Linked DNA regions of Streptomyces noursei ATCC 11455. The protein of the gene in region 2 binds, or shares a complex with, the protein of the main gene of each other region. Links are inferred from orthologs where the notes say so. Each region holds a gene or a part of one and is shown on either strand. Other genes may lie near its edges.

Evidence for each region.
Region 1: the proteins of uvrB (region 2) and pcrA are in contact, whole or in part, in a crystal structure (PDB 7EGT), measured with the Thermus thermophilus proteins. The link is inferred for Streptomyces noursei ATCC 11455 from one-to-one orthologs. Residues at the interface, in WP_096411307.1 of Thermus thermophilus: Glu23, Leu25, Arg26, Asp27, Gly28, Glu29, Arg30, Phe31, Arg55, Glu326, Asp327, Phe328, Glu379, Ser382, Gln383, His398, Gly400, Arg401; in WP_096412145.1 of Thermus thermophilus: His654, Arg656, Phe657, Gln666, Asp668, Glu669, Lys680, Arg681, Leu682, Ser683, Lys685, Tyr686, Ala687.

The regions. Positions count from the first base shown.
Region 1 is NZ_CP011533.1:3,977,512-3,987,176, forward strand. What follows is about bases 6,550-9,665. They hold pcrA (DNA helicase PcrA), read right to left. Parts: upstream 9,302-9,665; coding sequence 6,797-9,301; downstream 6,550-6,796. Other genes in these bases: SNOUR_RS16555 (M23 family metallopeptidase), read left to right, coding at 6,550-6,723. Outside these bases: SNOUR_RS16535 (SWIM zinc finger family protein), read left to right, coding at 1-1,295; SNOUR_RS16540 (DUF5691 domain-containing protein), read left to right, coding at 1,364-3,037; SNOUR_RS16545 (cobalamin B12-binding domain-containing protein), read right to left, coding at 3,151-3,609; SNOUR_RS16550 (esterase/lipase family protein), read left to right, coding at 3,970-4,776; more of SNOUR_RS16555, read left to right, coding at 5,020-6,549. UniProt on the Escherichia coli protein: A helicase with DNA-dependent ATPase activity. Unwinds DNA duplexes with 3'-5' polarity. Translocates on single-stranded DNA with 3'-5' polarity. Initiates unwinding more efficiently from a nicked substrate than double-stranded DNA.
Region 2 is NZ_CP011533.1:6,912,014-6,921,530, reverse strand. The notes cover bases 5,850-8,817. They hold uvrB (excinuclease ABC subunit UvrB), read right to left. Parts: upstream 8,424-8,817; coding sequence 6,276-8,423; downstream 5,850-6,275. Other genes in these bases: SNOUR_RS29290 (TerD family protein), read right to left, coding at 5,850-6,069. Also shown: SNOUR_RS29310 (FAD-dependent monooxygenase), read left to right, coding at 1-1,209; SNOUR_RS29305 (maleylpyruvate isomerase family mycothiol-dependent enzyme), read left to right, coding at 1,387-2,127; SNOUR_RS29300 (MBL fold metallo-hydrolase), read left to right, coding at 2,138-2,794; SNOUR_RS29295 (TerC family protein), read right to left, coding at 2,854-3,867; more of SNOUR_RS29290, read right to left, coding at 4,027-5,849; SNOUR_RS29280 (glycerophosphodiester phosphodiesterase), read left to right, coding at 8,915-9,517. UniProt on the Escherichia coli protein: The UvrABC repair system catalyzes the recognition and processing of DNA lesions. A damage recognition complex composed of 2 UvrA and 2 UvrB subunits scans DNA for abnormalities.

The DNA.
Region 1 (9,665 bases), 2.9 Mb from region 2 along the record:
TCGTGGATCTCGACGGGCCGGCGTTCCAGTGCAGTTGCCCGAGCAGGAAGTTCCCGTGCAAGCACGCGCTGGGGCTGTTGCTGCGGTGGGCCGGGGGCGAGGCCGGGGAGCCGGCGCGGCCGGGGGACGGTCCGGCCGCGGGCGGGGAGCCGCCGCCGTGGGCGGCCGGGTGGCTGGCGGCGCGCCGGGAGCGGTCCGACCGCCCGCCGGACGGCGCGGGGGCCGGCGGTCCAGGAGCCGGCGGTTCCGAGGCCGACGGCCCGGGCGCGGCCTCCCGCGCGCCCGCGGATCCGGAGGCGGCCCGGCGGCGGGCGGCCCGCCGGATGCAGCGGATCGCCGCCGGCGCAACGGAGTTGGAGCAGCGCCTGGAGGATCTGCTGCACTCGGGCCTCGCGGCGGCCGGCCCAGCCGCCGGGGCCGCCGCCCGCACCGGCGCGGACGACCCCGGTGGCGGGCGGGGTTCCTGGGAGGAGACCGCCGCCCGCATGGTGGACGCCCAGGCGCCCGGACTCGCCTCGCGGGTGAGGGAGTTGGGCGCGATCGCGACCTCCGGCCCCGACTGGCCGTCCCGCCTGCTGGAGGAGTGCGCCCTGCTGCACCTCCTCGACCAGGGTTTCCTGGGCATCGACCGGCTCCCGCCCCCGCTCGCGGCGACGGTCCGCGCCCGGGTCGGACTGACCACGGACGCCGCGGACGTCCGGTCCGACCCGGAGACGGTGACGATCCGGGACCGCTGGCTGGTCCTCGCCCAACAGGACGGCGCCGAGGGCCCGTTGACCACCCGCCGGATCTTCCTGCGCGGCGAGCGGACCGGCCGGATGGCGCTGCACCGCTCCTTCGGCGGCGCCCACCGCCCCCTGGAGGTGTCGCTCCCGCCCGGCCTGCTGCTCGACGCCGACCTGGCCTACTACCCGGGCGCCCGGCCGCTGCGCGTCGCCCTCGGTGAGCGGCACGCCCCCGCGACCCCGGGGCCGGTCCCGACCGGTTGCGGCATCGACGCCGCGCTGGCCGCGTACGGCCATGCGCTGCGCGACGACCCCTGGCTCGACGCCTGGCCGGTGGTCCTGGCCGATGTCACGCCGATACCGGGCGGCGCGGGCGGCGGCTGGCAACTGGCCGACGCCGACGGCGAGTCCGCCCTCCCGCTGGATCCGCGTTGCCTGGGCCGTCCGGCCCTGTGGCAGCTGGCGGCCGTATCGGGCGGCGCGCCGGTCACGGTCTTCGGCGAATGCGGCCACCGGGGTTTCCTGCCGCTGACGGTCTGGGACCCCGCACCGGTGTCGCTGTCCCCGTGACCCACCGCCCGGCCCGCAGCCGCGCGAGGCCCCCTCACCCGTGCACCACCCTCATCCGGAGGCAGGGCATGCCGACCACACCCACCCCATCCCCCACCCCCAGCACGACCATCCCCACCGTGGCCGCCCCCGGCGCCTGGCCCGACCTGGTGAGCGCCGCGCTCCTCGGTGCCGAGCGGCGCACCCCGCCGGTGGCCGTGCGGGAGGGGCAGACCCCCGCGGCGGCGCTGCTGGACGCGGCGGCGCTCGGCACCGTGCGGCGGCGCTCCGCACTCCGCCCCGCCCCGGCCGCCGAGCGGCCCGCCCCGGCCCCCGCCGATCCGCGGCCCCCGCTGCCGCCGGCCGCCCGGCGCCGGCTCGCGCTGCTGCTCGCCGACCGCGCCCCCGGCTCCGGCAGCCGGCGCGGCACCGATCCCGACCTCACCGAGCTGCTGCCCCAGTGGCTGGCCGCCGCCGACGGACGCGGTTACCGCGCCCCCGAGGCACTGCTGCCCGCACTGCTGGACGCCGCCCGGTCCCGCACCGACCTACGGCCCGCCGCGCTCGCCCTGGCGGGCCCCCGCGGCCTGTGGCTGGCCCGGCTCAACGACGACTGGAGGTTCGCCCTCCGCGGCATCGGCGGGCCGCTGTCGCTGCCGGGCGCCGACGCCCCCGAGGCGGTCCGGCGGCTGTGGGAGGAGGGGCTGTTCGCGGAGCGGGTCGCGCTGCTGACGTCGCTGCGGCGCCGCGATCCGCGGGCCGGCCTGGCGCTGCTCGCGGCCACCTGGGCGACCGAGCGCGCCGAGGACCGTCTGATGTTCCTGGATTCCCTCGGCGAGGCGCTCACGCCGAGCGACGAGCCGTTCCTGGAGCAGGCCCTCTCCGACCGCAGCCGCAATGTCCGCACCACCGCCGCGGAGCTCCTCTCCGCCCTGCCCGGCTCCGCGCTCGCGGCCCGGATGGCCGAGCGCAGCCTGGTCTGCGTCCGCCTGGCCCGCCCGGCCCCCGGGGACGCCACCGCCGCCGAGGTCCTCGTGGTCGATCCGCCGGGCGCCTGCGACGCCGGGATGCAGCGGGACGGCGTCGCCCCCCAGCCGCCCTCCGGAAGGGGGGAACGCGCCTGGTGGCTGGGCCAGTTGGTGGAGGCGACGCCGCTGGACCGCTGGCTCGGCCGTCTGGGCCGGCGCTCCCCGGCGGAGCTCGTCGCACTCCCGGTGGCCGGCGACTGGCGCACGGAGCTGCACGACGCCTGGTGCCGGGCCGCGGTGCGCCAGCGGCACGCGGACTGGGCGCGGGCCCTGTTGGGCGCACCCGGCGACCCCGGCCAGGCCGCCGCCGAGCTGGCGCCGGCCGGTTCCTCCCGGGATCTGACGAAGCTGTTGGCGGTGCTCCCGGACGACGAACGGGCGTGCTGGGTGGCCGAGTTCATCGCCGTCCACGGCCTCGCGGACGCGTTCCGGATGCTGGGCGTCTGCGCGGTGCCGTGGTCCGAGCCGCTGGGCCGGGCGGTGGTCGACGCACTGGACATCGCCCGGGACGCGGGCAGCTATCCGTGGAGCTTCAGCGGGGTGATGGGCCTGGCCGAGCGCTGCCTGGATCCGGCGGCGGCCGACCGCCTGCAGATGCTCACGGCGGTCACGGACGAGCCCGAGGGCGCCTCCCCGGGCTCCGGCGGCTATTGGTCCGAGGCGTTCCAGCGCCTGGTCGGCACCCTCCGCCTGCGCGCCGCCATGCACGCCGAACTCGCCGGGGAGGCGTCATGACGCCGGCGACCGCCCGCCGCCCCGCGCGGACGGCGGGCCCGCTCCCCCGGCGGCCGGCGCCGCCCGCGGCAACGGGCCGGGCCGTCCCGTACGGCTCGTCGGGCGCGGGCCGCTCAGACGGCCAGCGGGCGGACGTTCGCGTTGACCCACTCCACGATCGAGGCGGTGGTCGCCCCCGGCGTGAAGATCTCCGCGACGCCCTGCTGCTTCAGCGGGGCGATGTCCGCCTCCGGGATGATGCCGCCGCCGAAGACCTTGATGTCCGTCGCGTCCCGCTCCTCCAGGAGGGCGAGCACCTTCGCGAAGAGGGTGTTGTGGGCACCGGAGAGGATCGACAGCCCGATGGCGTCGGCGTCCTCCTGGATCGCGGTGTCGACGATCTGCTCCGGCGTCTGGTGCAGCCCGGTGTAGATCACCTCCATACCGGCGTCCCGCAGCGCCCGGGCGATGACCTTGGCGCCCCGGTCGTGCCCGTCGAGCCCCGGCTTGGCGACGACGACCCGGATCGGCCCCGACCGGCCCGCCGCGCCCTGGCCCTCCGCCTGCGCCCCGTCTTGCCGCGCCACACTCATCACTGCCTCCAAGCCATGCGCGGCACCGCCAGGGCGATGCCGCCGAGCCGACATCCGGTCGCGCCACCGCGAACCGGCGGCCACGAGCGTGAACGAACGTTATCTACAGCATCCCGTACGCAGCCGTTTCGTGACATCCGGCGAGGGGGAAATCACACACGGGACACATTCGCCACGCGCCGCGTTCCGCGTGTCCGCCGCCGCCAGGGACGGCCGGCGCCGCACACACGGGCCGGGCGCCCGGGGAGCCGCAGCCCGGTCGGCCCGCGGGGCCGCCGCACCACCATCGCCGCTCGCGGCTTCCCACAAGGGCATTCGGGGGTCGTCGTCACCTCCCGCATGCCGTTCGGGAGGTCGGCCATGGGGGCTCTGCCTGTTCTCTCCACACCTCTTCTGCTGCGCACCACGCTCGTGGAGCTGGGCGTGCTCACCGCTCATCTCCTCCTCTATCCGACCGGGATCGCCCAGGAGCGCCCGCCGACCGCGTCCCCCGCGGCCGGCCCCCCGACCCGCCTCCCCACCGAGGGCCGCGCCCATCCGCCGGTCCTGCTCCTCCACGGCTTCGTGGACAACCGCTCGGTCTTCGTCCTGTTGCGCCGCTCCCTGTACCGCCACGGCTGGCGCCATGTCGAGGCGCTCAACTACTCCCCGTTGACCTGCGATCTGCGCCGCGCCGCCGAGCTGTTGGGCCACCATGTGGAAGAGGTCTGCGCCCGGACCGGACACCGCCGGGTGGATCTCGTCGGGCACAGTCTCGGCGGCCTGATCGCCCGCTATTACGTACAGCGGCGCGGCGGCGACGAGCGGGTCCGGACGCTGGTCACGCTCGGCACCCCGCATGCCGGCACCCGCGTCGCGCCCCTGATGTCGGCGCATCCGATCGTCCGGCAGATGCGCCCCGACTCCACCGTGATCGCGGAGTTGGCGCTGCCGGCGCCGCGCTGCCGGACGCGCTTCGTGGCCTTCTGGAGCGAGGAGGACCAGGTGATGGTGCCGGCCACGACCGCCCGGATCGATCATCCGGACCTGCACGTGGAGAACGTCCGGGTCAGCGGCGTCGGGCACCTCGCGCTGCCGGTCAACGCGGCCGTGGCGGCGCGGATTCGGGAGGTGCTGGCGGCCACGGAAGCGGCCCCGTCCGCGCGGGGCGCGATATCGGTGGCCTGACCGACGCCCGGAGTGGCGATCCCCCGACGCCCGCGCGACCGCCCCTCGTCATACCCCGGCCACCTCGTCGAACAATCTTCGAACGACCCGCCAAGAACGCGCAAGAAGTGGCCTGTGTCCTGCCGAAAGGCGGCCAAATGCCCGGCCTCGCCGAGCCCGGGACTTCGGGAAGATTGTCGCCGTCGTGTACCGCCGGGTACAGTCGCCGCTAATTCTCCTGCAGCCGAGGCGAAAGAGAAGTTGGTGGACGACCGTCACCCGTCGGGGGCTCAGCTTCCGACCGCCCCCGCTTCCGATGCGTCCTACGCGCACGCGGCATACGGCGACGGTGACCCCCTCTTCGGCGCACACCCCGGCGGCCACGGCGGCTACGGCACCGGCGGCCACCCCGTGGGCGACCACCTCACCGACGCCTACGGAACCGGCAGTCACCCCACCACCGGGTACGACACCACCGCCTACGACACCGGCTACGACCCGTACGCGCACACCGGATACGACGCCCCCGGCTACGGCACCACCGCCCCGTATGGCGCCGGGTACGACACCGCGGCCTACGGGCCCGCCGGAGGCTACGACTCCGCCGCCCACGGGAGCGGCGCCGCATACGGCACCGGAAGCTACGACACCGGTGGCTTCCAGGCGCACGGCTTCGACGGCGGGGCGTACGACACCGGCGGCTACGACACCGGCGCCGCGTACGGCTCCGGGGGCGGCCTCACCGGCGGCTACGACACCGGCAGTTACCCCACCACCGGGTACGACACCACCGCCTACGACACCGGCTACGGCACCGCGGCCTACGACACCGCTTCCTTCGCGGCCGCCGCCACCGCCGTCCAGGAGCCGATCGGCTACGAGGCCACCGCGGTCTGGTCGACCGCGGACTACGCCGACCACGCCGACCGCACCGCCCCGTCGCCCGCCCCGGCCCCGGGCATCCCGGCCCAGGCGGGCCCGCCCGCGGACGACACCGTCCCGGTCGAGGACACCGTCCTGTGGGACCAGCCCCTCGCGGCGTTCGCCCCCGCGACCGCCTGCGCCGCCGACGAGCACGACGCCACCGACGCGTCCGCCACCCAGGCCCTTGCGCCCGACCCCTCGTCGATCGCCGACGCGATGACCCAGGCGATGCCCGTCACCGCCGTCCCGGACGACGACGCCCCCCTGCGGGTCGACGGTCCCCCGGCGGGCAAGGCGGTCCGCGGTCGCGGCCGGCGCCGCCAGGCCAAGCGCTCGGCGCTGCTGACCGTCGCGGTGCCCTCGGTAGCCGCGATGGGCGTCTGCGCGGCGGCCGCGGCCTCGGTCAGCCAGTTCGGCGGGGACGACAAGGACGGCACGACGACCCAGGCCGCACCGGACGCCGGTGCCGCGAAGCGGACGACTGCGGCCAACAAGAAGCTCGACAGCCAGCTCGCCGGACTCAGTGCCAGCGCCCAGGACTTCCGCGAGCGGGCCAGCCGCACCCAGGAGCGACTGGACCTCAAGCAACGGCAGGCGGACGAACGCAAGCGCAAGGAAGAAGAGGCGGCCCGCAAGGAGGCGCTGCGCCCCAAGTTCGTCCTGCCGGTCACCCAGCACGGTCTGAGCGCGCTCTTCGGCCAGGCCGGGGTGAACTGGATGTCGGTGCACACCGGCATCGACTTCCCGGTCAGCTACGGCACCCCGGTCATGTCGGCCACCGACGGCACCGTCCGCACCCAGTGGAACTCCGCCTACGGCAACATGGCGATCGTGACCTCGCCCGACGGCACCGAGACCTGGTACTGCCACCTGAGCAGCACCAAGATCCGCTCCGGCACGGTCAAGGCCGGCGACACCATCGCCTACTCCGGCAACTCCGGCAACTCCACCGGCCCGCACCTGCACTTCGAGGTCAGGCCGGGCGGCGGCTCGGCGATCGACCCGATACCGTGGCTCCGCTCCCACGACCTCAACCCGTACTGAATCCCCGGTACGAGCGCGCAGGGGCCTGCCGCACACCGCGGCAGGCCCCTGCGCGTTCCCGCTGCCCGCGCGGTTAGAGCTTCTCCACCGGTGCGTACCGCAGCAGCAGCCGCTTGGGCTTCTCGCCGCCGAAGTCGATGGTCGCCTCGGCGTTGTCCCCGCTGCCCTTGACGGCGACGACCGTGCCGAGCCCGAAGCTGTCGTGGGTGACGCGGTCGCCGATGGCCAGCGCGACCACCGGGCGGTCCGCCGCGCGCCGGGTCGCGAACCCGCTCGGCCCCTTGGCACGCGCCGACGACAGCGACGCCCCGATGCCGCCGCCGAGCCCTCCGCCGCCCGAGGAACCGCGCGACGACAGGCCGCCCATGGACGCCGACGGCGTCGCGGGGCCCGTGCGCCGCCACTCCACGTACGCGTCGGGGATCTCCTCCAGGAAGCGGGAGGCCGGGTTGTACGAGGGCTGGCCCCAGGCGCTGCGCATCGTGGAGCGGGTGACGTAGAGCCGCTCGCGGGCGCGGGTGATGCCGACGTAGGCGAGCCGGCGCTCCTCCTCCAGCTCCTTGGTCTGGCCGAGCGCCCGCATGTGCGGGAAGACGCCGTCCTCCATGCCGGTCAGGAAGACCACCGGGAACTCCAGGCCCTTGGCGGTGTGCAGGGTCATCAGCGTGATGACGCCGGAGCCCTCCTCGTCCTCGTCCGGGATCTGGTCGGAGTCGGCGACCAGGGCGACCTGCTCCAGGAACTCGGCGAGCGTGCCGGGGCCCGCGGCGGCGCCCTCCGGCGGCGCGCCCTCGCCGCGCTCCTGCTCGAACTCCAGGGCCACGGAGGCGAGTTCCTGGAGGTTCTCGATCCGGGTCTCGTCCTGGGGGTCGGTGGACGCCTGGAGTTCGGCCAGATAGCCGGTGCGCTCCATGACCGCTTCCAGGACCGTGGCGGGGCCGGCCCCGGACTCCACGATCGTGCGCAGCTCCTCCATCAGGGCGTTGAACCGCTTGACGGCGTTGGCGGAGCGGGCGGCCATCCCATACGCCTCGTCGACCCGGCGCAGCGCCTGCGGGAAGGTGATCTTCTCGCGCAGCGCCAGGGCCTCGATCATGGCCTCGGCGCGGTCGCCGATGCCGCGCTTGGGGACGTTGAGGATCCGGCGGAGCGGGACGGCGTCCTCGGGGTTGGCGAGCACCCTGAGGTAGGCGAGGATGTCGCGGACCTCCTTGCGCTCGTAGAAGCGCACGCCGCCGACGACCTTGTAGGGCAGCCCGACCCGGATGAAGATCTCCTCGAAGACCCGGGACTGGGCGTTGGTGCGGTAGAAGACCGCGACGTCGCCGGCCTTGGCGTCGCCGGCGTCGGTGAGCCGGTCGATCTCGTCGGCGACGAACTGGGCCTCGTCGTGCTCGGTGTCGGCGACATAGCCGGTGATCTTGGGGCCGGCGCCGGCGTCCGTCCAGAGGTTCTTGGGGCGGCGGTTCTCGTTGCGCTCGATGACGGCGTTGGCGGCGGAGAGGATCGTCTGCGAGGAGCGGTAGTTCTGCTCCAGCAGGATCGTGGTGGCGTCCGGGTAGTCCTCCTCGAACTGGAGGATGTTGCGGATCGTGGCACCGCGGAAGGCGTAGATCGACTGGTCGGCGTCACCGACCACGCACAGCTCGGCGGCGGGGGTGTCGACCGTGCCGGGGCCGACCAGCTCGCGGACGAGGGTGTACTGGGCGTGGTTGGTGTCCTGGTACTCGTCGACCAGGACGTGGCGGAAGCGGCGGCGGTAGTGCTCGGCGACGTCCGGGAACGCCTGGAGCAGGTGGACCGTCGTCATGATGATGTCGTCGAAGTCCAGGGCGTTGGCCTCGCGCAGCCGCGCCTGGTACATCGCGTACGCCTGGGCCAGGGTTTTCTCGAAACCGTCGGCCGCCGTCCCGGCGAAGGTCTCCTCGTCGATGAGCTCGTTCTTGAGGTTGGAGATCTTCGCGCTGAAGGACTTGGGCGGGAAGCGCTTGGGGTCCAGGTCGAGGTCGCGGCAGACCAGGGCCATCAGGCGCTTGGAGTCGGCCGCGTCGTAGATCGAGAAGGACGACGTGAAGCCCAGCCTCTTGGACTCCCGGCGCAGGATCCGCACGCAGGCGCTGTGGAACGTGGAGACCCACATGGCGTTGGCGCGCGGGCCGACCAGCTCCTCGACGCGCTCCTTCATCTCGCCCGCGGCCTTGTTGGTGAAGGTGATCGCGAGGATCTGGCCGGGGTGGACGTGGCGCTCGGCGAGCAGGTGGGCGATCCGGTGGGTGAGCACCCGGGTCTTGCCGGAGCCGGCGCCGGCGACGATCAGCAGCGGGCTGCCGCTGTGCGCCACGGCGGCCTTCTGCTGGTCGTTGAGCCCCTCCAGGAGCGCCGCCGGGTCGATGGCCGGGCGGGCGGCACCGTCGCGGTAGTAGGACTCCCTGGTCATGGGCGCGTCGAACTTCCCACCGAAGAGGTCGGCGGGCACGTCCTCGGGGGCCGGGCCGGGCTCGTCCTCGGGCGGGGGCGGGGGCTCCTCGTCCGGGGGGCCGAGGTCCGCCAGGAAGCTGTCGTCAAAGAGGCTGCTCATCGCCCACCGAGTCTAGGCCGCCGCACTGACAACCGGTCCCGGAGTGGCGGATTGCCCCGGTACCGCGCCGGCGGGGGCGGCGACTTGTGCGCTCGTGCCCGGAAACGTGGCGACGCCCACCTTCAGGTCACGAAAAGGTTTCGGGCATATCGAACATCAGCCTTCACAGAAGCCACACGCGTTGGCTACGGTCTCGCTCGGGCAGCCCGCTGTCCCCGCGGACGACAGCGTCCGCACGGGCCGCCTCCGCCGAGTCCGGTCCTGCCGTCAGGCACCCGGAGCCGGGGACCCACAAGCACCACTGGGGTGAATCGACCCGGTGCGGCCCGTCGCCAGGCGGACGCAGCGGTCGTAGGGCAAGCCT
Region 2 (9,517 bases):
TTCGGCGACAGCGGCCCGGCCGGCGAGGTCGGCCTGATACCCCAGGAGGCCCTGGAGCGGGTCCTCGGCGAACGCGCCGCCGAACTGGGCGTCACGGTGCGCCGCGGGGTGACCCTCACCGGCCTCGACACCGACGACACCGACGGCGGCACCGTCCACGTCCACACCTCGGAGGGGTCGCTGCGCGCCGGCTGGCTGGTGGGCTGCGACGGCGGTCGCAGCACGGTGCGCCGGCTCGCCGGCTTCCCCTTCCCCGGGACCGACCCCTCGATCACCGGCCACCAGGCCCTCGTGGAGCTGACCGGCGCCGACGCCCTGGGGGCCGGCTGGAACTGGACCGACACCGGGACGTATGTGCACGGGCCGATGCCCGGCCGGATCCTGACCGTGGAGTTCGACGGCCCGCCGAAGGACCGCGAAGCCCCGATCACCGCCGAGGAGTTGCAGACCTCGCTGCGCCGGGTCTCGGGCGTCCCGGACGTGACGGTCACCAAGGTGATCTCGGCGACCCGGTTCACCGACAACGCCCGACAGGCGTCCACCTACCGCCGCGGCCGGGTGCTGCTGGCCGGCGACGCGGCCCATGTGCACTCGCCGTTCGGCGGCCAGGGCCTCAACCTCGGCATCGGCGACGCGATGAACCTCGGCTGGAAGCTGGCCGCCACGGTGCACGGCCGGGCACCCGAGGGGCTGCTCGACACCTACACCGCCGAGCGGCACCCCATCGGCGCGTGGGTGCTGGACTGGACCCGGGCCCAAGTGGCGCTGATGCGGCCGGAGTCGCACGCCGGGGCGCTGCGCCGGGTGATCGCCGAGCTGTCCGGGACGACCGACGCCACCACCTTCTTCGTCAAGAAGATCTCCGGCGTCTGGCAGCGCTACGACCTGCCCGGTACGCACCCGCTGACCGGCCGCAGCGCCCCCGACCTGGAGCTGTCCGACGGCCGTCGGCTCGCCGACCACCTGCACGGCGGCCAGGGCCTGTTGCTCGACCTCGCCGACGACCCGGCGCTGCGCGAACGCGCGGCCGGCCACCGCGACCGGGTGCGGATCGTGACCGCGGGCTGCCCGGACCGGCCCGACCTGGCCGGCCTCCTGGTGCGCCCGGACGGCTGCACCGCGTGGGCGGCCGACGCGCCCGGCGGCGACGAGGAGTTGGACGCGGCGCTGGGCCGGTGGTTCGGGGTGCCCGCCCAGGTGCCGGCATAGATCGGGTCCGCTGTACGGGCACGCCCCATGCCGGCGTACAGGCGTGGGAAGGGCGGTACCCCGTCCGCCCCTTCCACGCCCGCGCGCACCACTCGTGCCACCGGGCACCACCTCATTGCCACCCGGAAGGTTTGCGTCCGTCTCCCGGACCCGCCCGGGCGGCGCTAGCGTCGAACCATGACCATCCCTCGTGATTTCGCCCGCGACGTGGCCGCCGTCCACGACTCCGCCGACCGTCTGCTGGTCTCCCTGGGCAAGCTCGACGACGACGCGGTCGGCGAGCCGTCGCTGCTCCCCGGATGGACCCGGGGCCACGTCCTGGCCCATCTGGCCCGCAACGCCGACGCCCTGGTCAACCTCCTGAACTGGGCGCGGACCGGCGTCCCCACACCGATGTACGCCAGCGCCGCGGCGCGCGACGAGGACATCGAGCGGGGCGCCGACCGTCCGCTGAAGGTCCACCTGGACGACCTCGGGGAGAGCGCGGCCCGCTTCGAGGCCGCGGCGCGGGCCCTGCCGGAGAACCGCCGGGCGTACGAGGTCGAGATGCGCAACGGCGTCGTCGAGCGGGCCGATCGGCTGGCGCTGCGCCGGCTGGCCGAGGTGGAACTGCACCACGTCGACCTGGGCGTCGGCTACACCGTCGAGCAGCTGCCGGACGACTTCGTGGACAGCGAGTTGGACTTCCTCACCGGGATCAAGTTCGCCCGCCACCCGAAGCTGACGGCACTGGAGCTGCACGCCGACGACGGCCGCCGATGGCGGACCGGAGGCCACGGTTCGGGCGACGGGGCGTCAGCCGGGCCGGTGGTGGTGAGCGGCTCGGCGCGGGACCTGGTCGGCTGGCTGACCGGGCGCGCGGACGGCGGTCTGCTGGACACCCACGGCGCGCCGCTGCCGGTCATCCCCCCGCTCTAGAGTTGGTGCCATGACCTACAGCGGAGCAGTGAAGGTCGGCGGACCGGCCGACGTGCACGAGCTGACCGACCTGATGATCTCGAAGGTCGCGGTCGGTCCCACGAACAACAACGCGTACGTACTGCGGTGCCGGGCCACCGACGAGCAGCTGCTGATCGACGCGGCCGCCGAGCCGCACACGCTCCTCACCCTGATCGGTGACAGCGGTCTGGCGTCCGTGGTCACCACGCACCAGCACGGCGACCACTGGGGCGCGCTGCGCGAGGTCGTCGACGCCACCGGCGCACGGACGTACGCCGGGCGGTACGACGCCGAGGGCATCCCCGTCCCCACGGACGTACTGGTCGAGGACGGCGACACGTTGACCGTCGGCCGCGTCCGGCTGACCGCACGTCATCTGGTCGGGCACACCCCGGGCAGCATCGCGCTGGTCTACGACGACCCGCACGGGCACCCGCACGTCTTCACCGGGGACTGTCTCTTCCCCGGCGGGGTCGGCAACACCTGGGGCGATGCCGAGCGGTTCGGCACGCTGCTCGACGGCGTGCGGCGCAAGCTCTTCGACGCGTTGCCGGACGAGACCTGGGTCTATCCGGGCCACGGCTCCGACACCACGCTCGGCGCCGAGCGGCCGCACCTCGCCGAGTGGCAGGAGCGCGGCTGGTAGCGGCCGAACGCCCGGTTCCGGGCCCGGCGGGCGGATAGTCGCCCGCCGGGCCCGGGCCGTTATCGGCGGGTGTCCGACCGGTCCGCGACCGCCGGCGCCGCAGGCTCCCCGGTCTCCGGCCCGGCCGCCGCGGCGCGGCGCGAGGCCCGCAGGCTGGTCACCGTCGTGATGGCCAGCACCGCACAGATCACGCCCAGCGAGACCGGAATGCTGATCTCCGGGACGGCCACTCCCGACTCGTGCAGGGCGTGCAGCACCAGCTTGACGCCGATGAACCCGAGGATCACCGACAGGCCGTAGGAGAGGTGGACCAGCTTCTTCAGCAGCCCGCCGATCAGGAAGTACAGCTGCCGCAGGCCCATCAGGGCGAAGGCGTTGGCGGTGAAGACGATGTACGGGTCCTGGGTCAGGCCGAAGATCGCCGGAATCGAGTCCAGGGCGAACAGGACGTCGGTGGTGCCGATCGCCAGCATGACGATCAGCATCGGCGTCATCAGCCGCCGGCCGTTCTCCACGATGAACAGCTTGGTGCCGTGGTACCGGTCGGTGGACGGGAAGCGGCGCTCGACCGCCTTCAGGAAGCGGTTCTCCTCGAACTCCTCGTCCTCCTGGCCGGCCCGCGCCTCCTGGATCAGCTTCCAGGCGGTCCAGATGAGGAACGCGCCGAAGAGGTAGAACACCCAGGAGAAGTTGGCGATGATCGCCGCGCCGGCGCCGATGAACCCGGCGCGCAGCACCAGCGCGATCAGCACCCCGACCATCAGCACCCGCTGCTGGTAGACGGCCGGCACCGCGAACTTGCTCATGATCAGGACGAAGACGAAGAGGTTGTCGACGCTCAGCGACTTCTCGGTGATGAAGCCCGCGAAGAACTCGCCGGCCGGCGCGCTCCCGCCGAACACCAGCAGGCCGAGCCCGAACAGCACGGCGAGTCCCATCCAGACACCGGTCCAGACACCGGCTTCCTTGAGGGACACCTCATGGGGTTTGCGTCCGCCGATGAAGAAGTCGACGGCGATCAGGGCGCACAGACCGAGGATGGTCAGCACCCACAGGTTCAGGGAAACGTCCACTGCTCCTCCGGCAGGGTCATACGGCACACACAGCGTCGTCGCTGCCGGGGGACTCCGACGCCCCTCCGTACAAGAAATGGTAAAGGAGGTTCATGAAATGGCAAAGGAAAGGGTAAAGCCGCTGGTGAGGGGCTTGACCTTGAGCTGGCGAGGTCGGTGTCAGCCGGTCTGCGGGTCCGCGGCTCGGCGGGCCTCGGCGACGCGGTCCAGCACCCGGCGGATCACCTCGCTGCGCCGGGGCGCGAGTGGCGGCTCGTATATCCAGGCGTGGCCGACCCACGGATCGGCGAGATGGGTGTCCGGGACCGGCGTGAGCCGCAGCAGGGCGCGCCAGAGCGGGTCCAGGACCGGGCCGTACTCCCGTGCCCGGCTCCGGTCTGCGACCATCATCAGGTGGACCCCGACCGCGGGGCCCTCGTCGGCCAGATAGCGCAGCTGGTTCAGCGCGCGGTCGTCGAAGCCGTGCGGGAAGTCATGGACGATCAGCAGCTGCTCGGCCGGGTCCAGCTCCGGCGGCAGGGCCTCCGTCGCACGGTGGCGCACCGCCATCTGGAGGAGATCGACCCGCCGGGTCAGCGCCTCCAGCACCGCGGCCACGCCCCGGGCACCGGCGGCCGGAGGCTCGGGCAGCGCGCCGCTCTCCCGCAGCGGGGCCAGCGCCGGCCCGGCCGAGCCGGCGGGGTCGAGGACCCGGACGGCATACCCGCCCGGCGGGTGGGCGGCCAGCAGCCGGGCGGCGACCGCGACGGCGGTCTCCAGGGCGAGCCGCCCCAGCTCGGCCTCGTCGGGCGCCGCGTCGGTCAGCGCGCCGCCCAGCTCCCGGCGGCCGAACTCCCGCTCGGGGTCCCGCCCGGCACGGGGATACGGCCCGGGACCGCTGTCGATCCACAGTCCGCGCTCCAGGGGGAGCCGGACGAGCAGCGGAATGCGCAGCTCCGGGGCCTCGGGGAGGTGCAGATCGCCCAGTCGGACGGCCATCGGGGGCTGCCGCGGCACCTCGTAGGCGTGCCACACCGGGTTGTCCCAACGGGCGAGCGCGGGTGGCAGCGCGGGCTCCACCACCTCCGACTCGGCGGCGAGCTGGGCCAGGTCGCGGTCGAGGACGGCGCGGGCCCGGCCGATCAGGTCGGCGTGCCGGTCCCGGGCGGCGACGCGGGCGGCCTCTGTGGCGCCGCCCAGACGGGCGCGGGGGTCGGCGAGCGCCTCGTCGAGCTCCCGCTCCAGACGGGAGGCGGCGAAGCCGGCGGCGCCGCGGTACGCCGCGACCGACCGGGCCAGGTCCTCGAACATGCCCCGGACCTGGTTGTAGAGCCGCTCCTCCATGCTCCAGCCGTTGGCGTCACCGGCGACCGGGACGGCCGGGCCGTCCCCGCCTCCGGCTGCCGCGGGCGGGGCGGGAGCGGGCGGGGCCACGGGGGCGGCCGCGGAGGCGGCGGGGCGTCGGGGATGGCGGTAGTCGAGGCGGGCGCCGGCCGGCGGGGCACCGAGGTCGACCGCCGGGGCGTCGGGGGCACCGGGAGCACCGAGGGCCCCGGCGAGCGACTCGGCCTCCGGGGCGAAGGTGGTGGGCCCGGGGGCCGGTCGCTCGGGGCGGATCGCCGGCACCGGGTCGGGCGCGGCCGACGGGTCGGGGGCGGCCACCGCCGGGGCGCGTGAGGTGCCGGTCGCCTCCTCGATCCGCGCGGCCAGCTCCGCGGCCCCCGGCAGCCCCTGGTCGCGCAGCAGCTCCGCCAGCCCGCCGGCGTACCCCTGGCCCACGGCACGGATCCGCCAGGCGCCCCGTCGTCGGTACAGCTCCACGGCGACCAGCGCGGATTCGGGGCCCAGGCCGGTGACGGTGTACCCGGCGAGGGGGATGCCGTCGGGGGTCGTCACGGCGACGGACGGCGCGGCGGCGGCGCCGAAGCCGCGCGGTGCGCCGGGCCCGACCGGCAGCGCCAGCAGCACGCTCACCCGGTGCACCGCGCCGGGCAGCGCGCCGAGATCGACGGTGATGCGCTGTACGGCGGCCGGCCCGGAGGGCACCTCGACGCCCACGCGGCGGGGCGCGCCCGGATGGGCCACCGCCTCGGCGCCCGACAACCGGCCCTGTTCGTCGCCGAGCGTGACCCCGGCCAGGACGGGCCCGTCGGCCGCGATCCGGATCTCCACACGGGTGCGGTCCAGCGGGTGGTTCTGCCCCCGGACCAGCTCCGCCGCCATCGTTCTCCCCTTGCGTGTCGTACGGGTCGCTTCTCGCCGCCCGCGCCCCACCGGTCCGACGGCCCTGTCCCCGACCTTATGCAGGGGGCCGGGCCCGAGCGCGCCGAGCCCGGCCATCGTGGCGGATCTGCAACACATCCGGGCAGGTCCGCGGCCCGCCCGGTGCCCCGGGTCGGGCCGCCGCCGCTCCGCCGGTGCTCCCGCCGCTACTTCAGTCCGGCCTCCCTCATCTGCCGCAGCTCCCTCTTCAGCTCGCTGACCTCGTCCCGGAGCCGGGCCGCGACCTCGAACTGCAGCTCCGCGGCGGCGGCCCGCATCCGCTCGGTCAGCTCCTCGATCGTGTCGGCGAGTTCGGCGGCGGGCCGGTCCGTCAGGGCCTCGCCGCCCTTGCCGGCCTTGCCCTTGGCGGCCTTGCCCGCCTTCCCGGCCTTCCCGCCGAGCGCCGGGACCGGCGCCTTGCCCTTGCCGTCCTTGTCGCCGGGCTTGCGGTAGCCGCTGCCCAGCAGCTCCTGGGTGTCGATCTCCTCGCGGGCGAGGGTGGCGACGATGTCACCGATCTTCTTCCGGAGCGGCTGCGGGTCGATGCCGTTCTCCTTGTTGTACGCCAGCTGCTTCTCCCGGCGGCGGTTGGTCTCGTCGATGGCCTTCTCCATCGCCGGGGTGATCTTGTCGGCGTACATGTGGACCTGGCCGGAGACGTTACGGGCCGCCCGGCCGATGGTCTGGATCAGCGAGGTGCCGGAGCGCAGGAAGCCCTCCTTGTCGGCGTCCAGGATCGCCACCAGGGAGACCTCCGGCAGGTCCAGGCCCTCCCGGAGGAGGTTGATGCCGACCAGCACGTCGAACTCGCCGGACCGCAGCTCGCGCAGCAGCTCCACCCGCCGCAGGGTGTCCACGTCGCTGTGCAGGTAGCGGACCTGGATGCCGAGCTCCAGGAAGTAGTCGGTGAGGTCCTCCGCCATCTTCTTGGTGAGGGTGGTGACCAGGACGCGCTCGTCCTTCTCGGTGCGCTTGCGGATCTCGTGCACCAGGTCGTCGATCTGCCCGTCGGTGGGCTTGACCACCACCTCCGGGTCGACCAGGCCGGTCGGCCGGATGATCTGCTCCACGAAGCCGTCGCCGCGGGACAGCTCGTACGGGCCGGGCGTCGCGGAGAGGTAGACCGTCTGACCGACCCGGCCCAGGAACTCCTCCCACTTCAGCGGCCGGTTGTCCAGCGCGGAGGGGAGCCGGAAGCCGTGGTCGACGAGGGTGCGCTTGCGGGAGGCGTCGCCCTCGTACATGGCGCCGATCTGCGGGACGGTGACGTGCGACTCGTCGATGACCAGGAGGAAGTCCTCCGGGAAGTAGTCCAGGAGGGTGTTGGGCGCCGAGCCCGGCTCACGGTCGTCCAGGTGCATCGAGTAGTTCTCGATGCCCGAGCAGGAGCCGATCTGCCGCATCATCTCGATGTCGTACGTGGTGCGCATGCGCAGCCGCTGGGCCTCCAGCAGCTTGCCCTGCTTCTCCAGGGTGGCGAGCCGGTCGGCCAGCTCGGCCTCGATCCCGGCGATGGCCTTCTCCATGCGCTCGGGGCCGGCGATGTAGTGGCTGGCGGGGAAGACGTACAGCTGCTGGTCCTCGCTGATCACCTCGCCGGTGAGCGGGTGCAGGGTGGACAGCGCCTCGATCTCGTCGCCGAACATCTCGATCCGGACGGCCAGCTCCTCGTAGACCGGGAAGATCTCGATGGTGTCGCCGCGGACCCGGAAGGTGCCCCGGGTGAACGCCAGGTCGTTGCGGGTGTACTGAATGTCGACGAAGCGGCGCAGCAGTTGGTCGCGGTCGATCTCGTCACCGACCCTGAGGGGGACCATCCGGTCGACGTACTCCTGGGGCGTGCCCAGACCGTAGATGCAGGACACCGAGGCGACGACGACCACGTCCCGCCGGGTGAGGAGCGAGTTCGTCGCGGAATGGCGCAGCCGTTCGACTTCCTCGTTGATGGAGGAGTCCTTCTCGATGTACGTATCGGACTGCGGGACGTACGCCTCGGGCTGGTAGTAGTCGTAGTAGGAGACGAAATACTCGACGGCGTTGTTCGGCAGCAGTTCGCGGAACTCGTTGGCGAGCTGCGCCGCGAGGGTCTTGTTGGGCGCCATCACCAGCGTCGGGCGCTGCAGCTTCTCGATCATCCACGCGGTGGTCGCCGACTTGCCGGTACCGGTCGCGCCCAGCAGGACGACGTCCTTCTCACCACCGCGGATGCGCCGGTCCAGCTCGGCGATGGCCGCCGGCTGGTCGCCACTGGGCTGGTAGGAGCTGACGACCTCGAAGGGCGCCACCGTGCGTTCGATCTTTGAAACGGGCCGCATGGGATCCACCGTACGACCCGCCACTGACAATCGGTGCCGCATCGGATCTGACCTGCGGTTTCCCGAGGGCTTGCGGAGCGGCGGGGCGAGCGGACCGGCCGGCGGCCGGACAGTGGGGAACGCCGCCCGGCGCGATCATGACAGCCGGGGAGACGACCGAGGACCGGTGTCGCCGCGGCCGGCCAGGGGGTATGCCCGGGACTCGGCCGGCAAAAACGGTCATATGCGCGACGGGTGACTCACCGTCGGCCGAGATGCGCGGATGCCGCGGCTCCGGCAAGTTGGACGACGTCGGGACGTATGTCTGCTGCACGGCCATTTCGGGCACCCTGCAACTGCGACGCTCCGCACGGAATACCGGCCATTCTTCGTTCAGCGTCCGTCCACCGCACATCCCCCTCCCCCTCCGGCCCGGCTGCGAGCCTCCGACCGTCCGCCCCGTTCACCTCACTTCACGTCAGCTCACTTCCACGACGTCACGAGGAGTCCGTATGCGTATCCGCCCCGTCGTCGCCGTCGCCGGCGCGCTCATGGGTCTGTCCGCGTTCGCCCTGCCCGCCACCGGCGCGGCCGCGGCCCATGGGCATCCCCCTGTGGTGGTCGGCCATCGCGGCGCCGCGGCGTACGCGCCCGAGAACACGCTCGCCTCGGTCGACACGGCCGGCCGGCTCGGCATCGCCTGGGTCGAGAACGACGTCCAGCGCACCAAGGACGGCGAGCTGGTCGTCCTGCACGACACCTCGCTGGCGAGGACGACCAACGTCAAGAAGGTCTTCCCGGACCGCTCCTCGTGGAACGTCGGCGACTTCACCCTCCGTGAGATCGAGAAGCTGGACGCGGGCAGCTGGTTCGGTGCGAAGTTCAAGGGCGAGCGGGTGCCGACCCTGGAGGAGTACCTGGAAGAGGTCGAGGACAACGGCCAGAACCTGCTGATGGAGCTGAAGAACCCCGAGCTCTACCCGGGGATCGAGCGGCAGGCGCTCCGGGAGCTGCGCCACGACGGTTGGCTCGACCAGGAGCACCTCAAGCGCCGCCTGATCGTCCAGAGCTTCAACGCCGACGCGATCAAGAAGGTCCACCGCCTGAACCCGGCG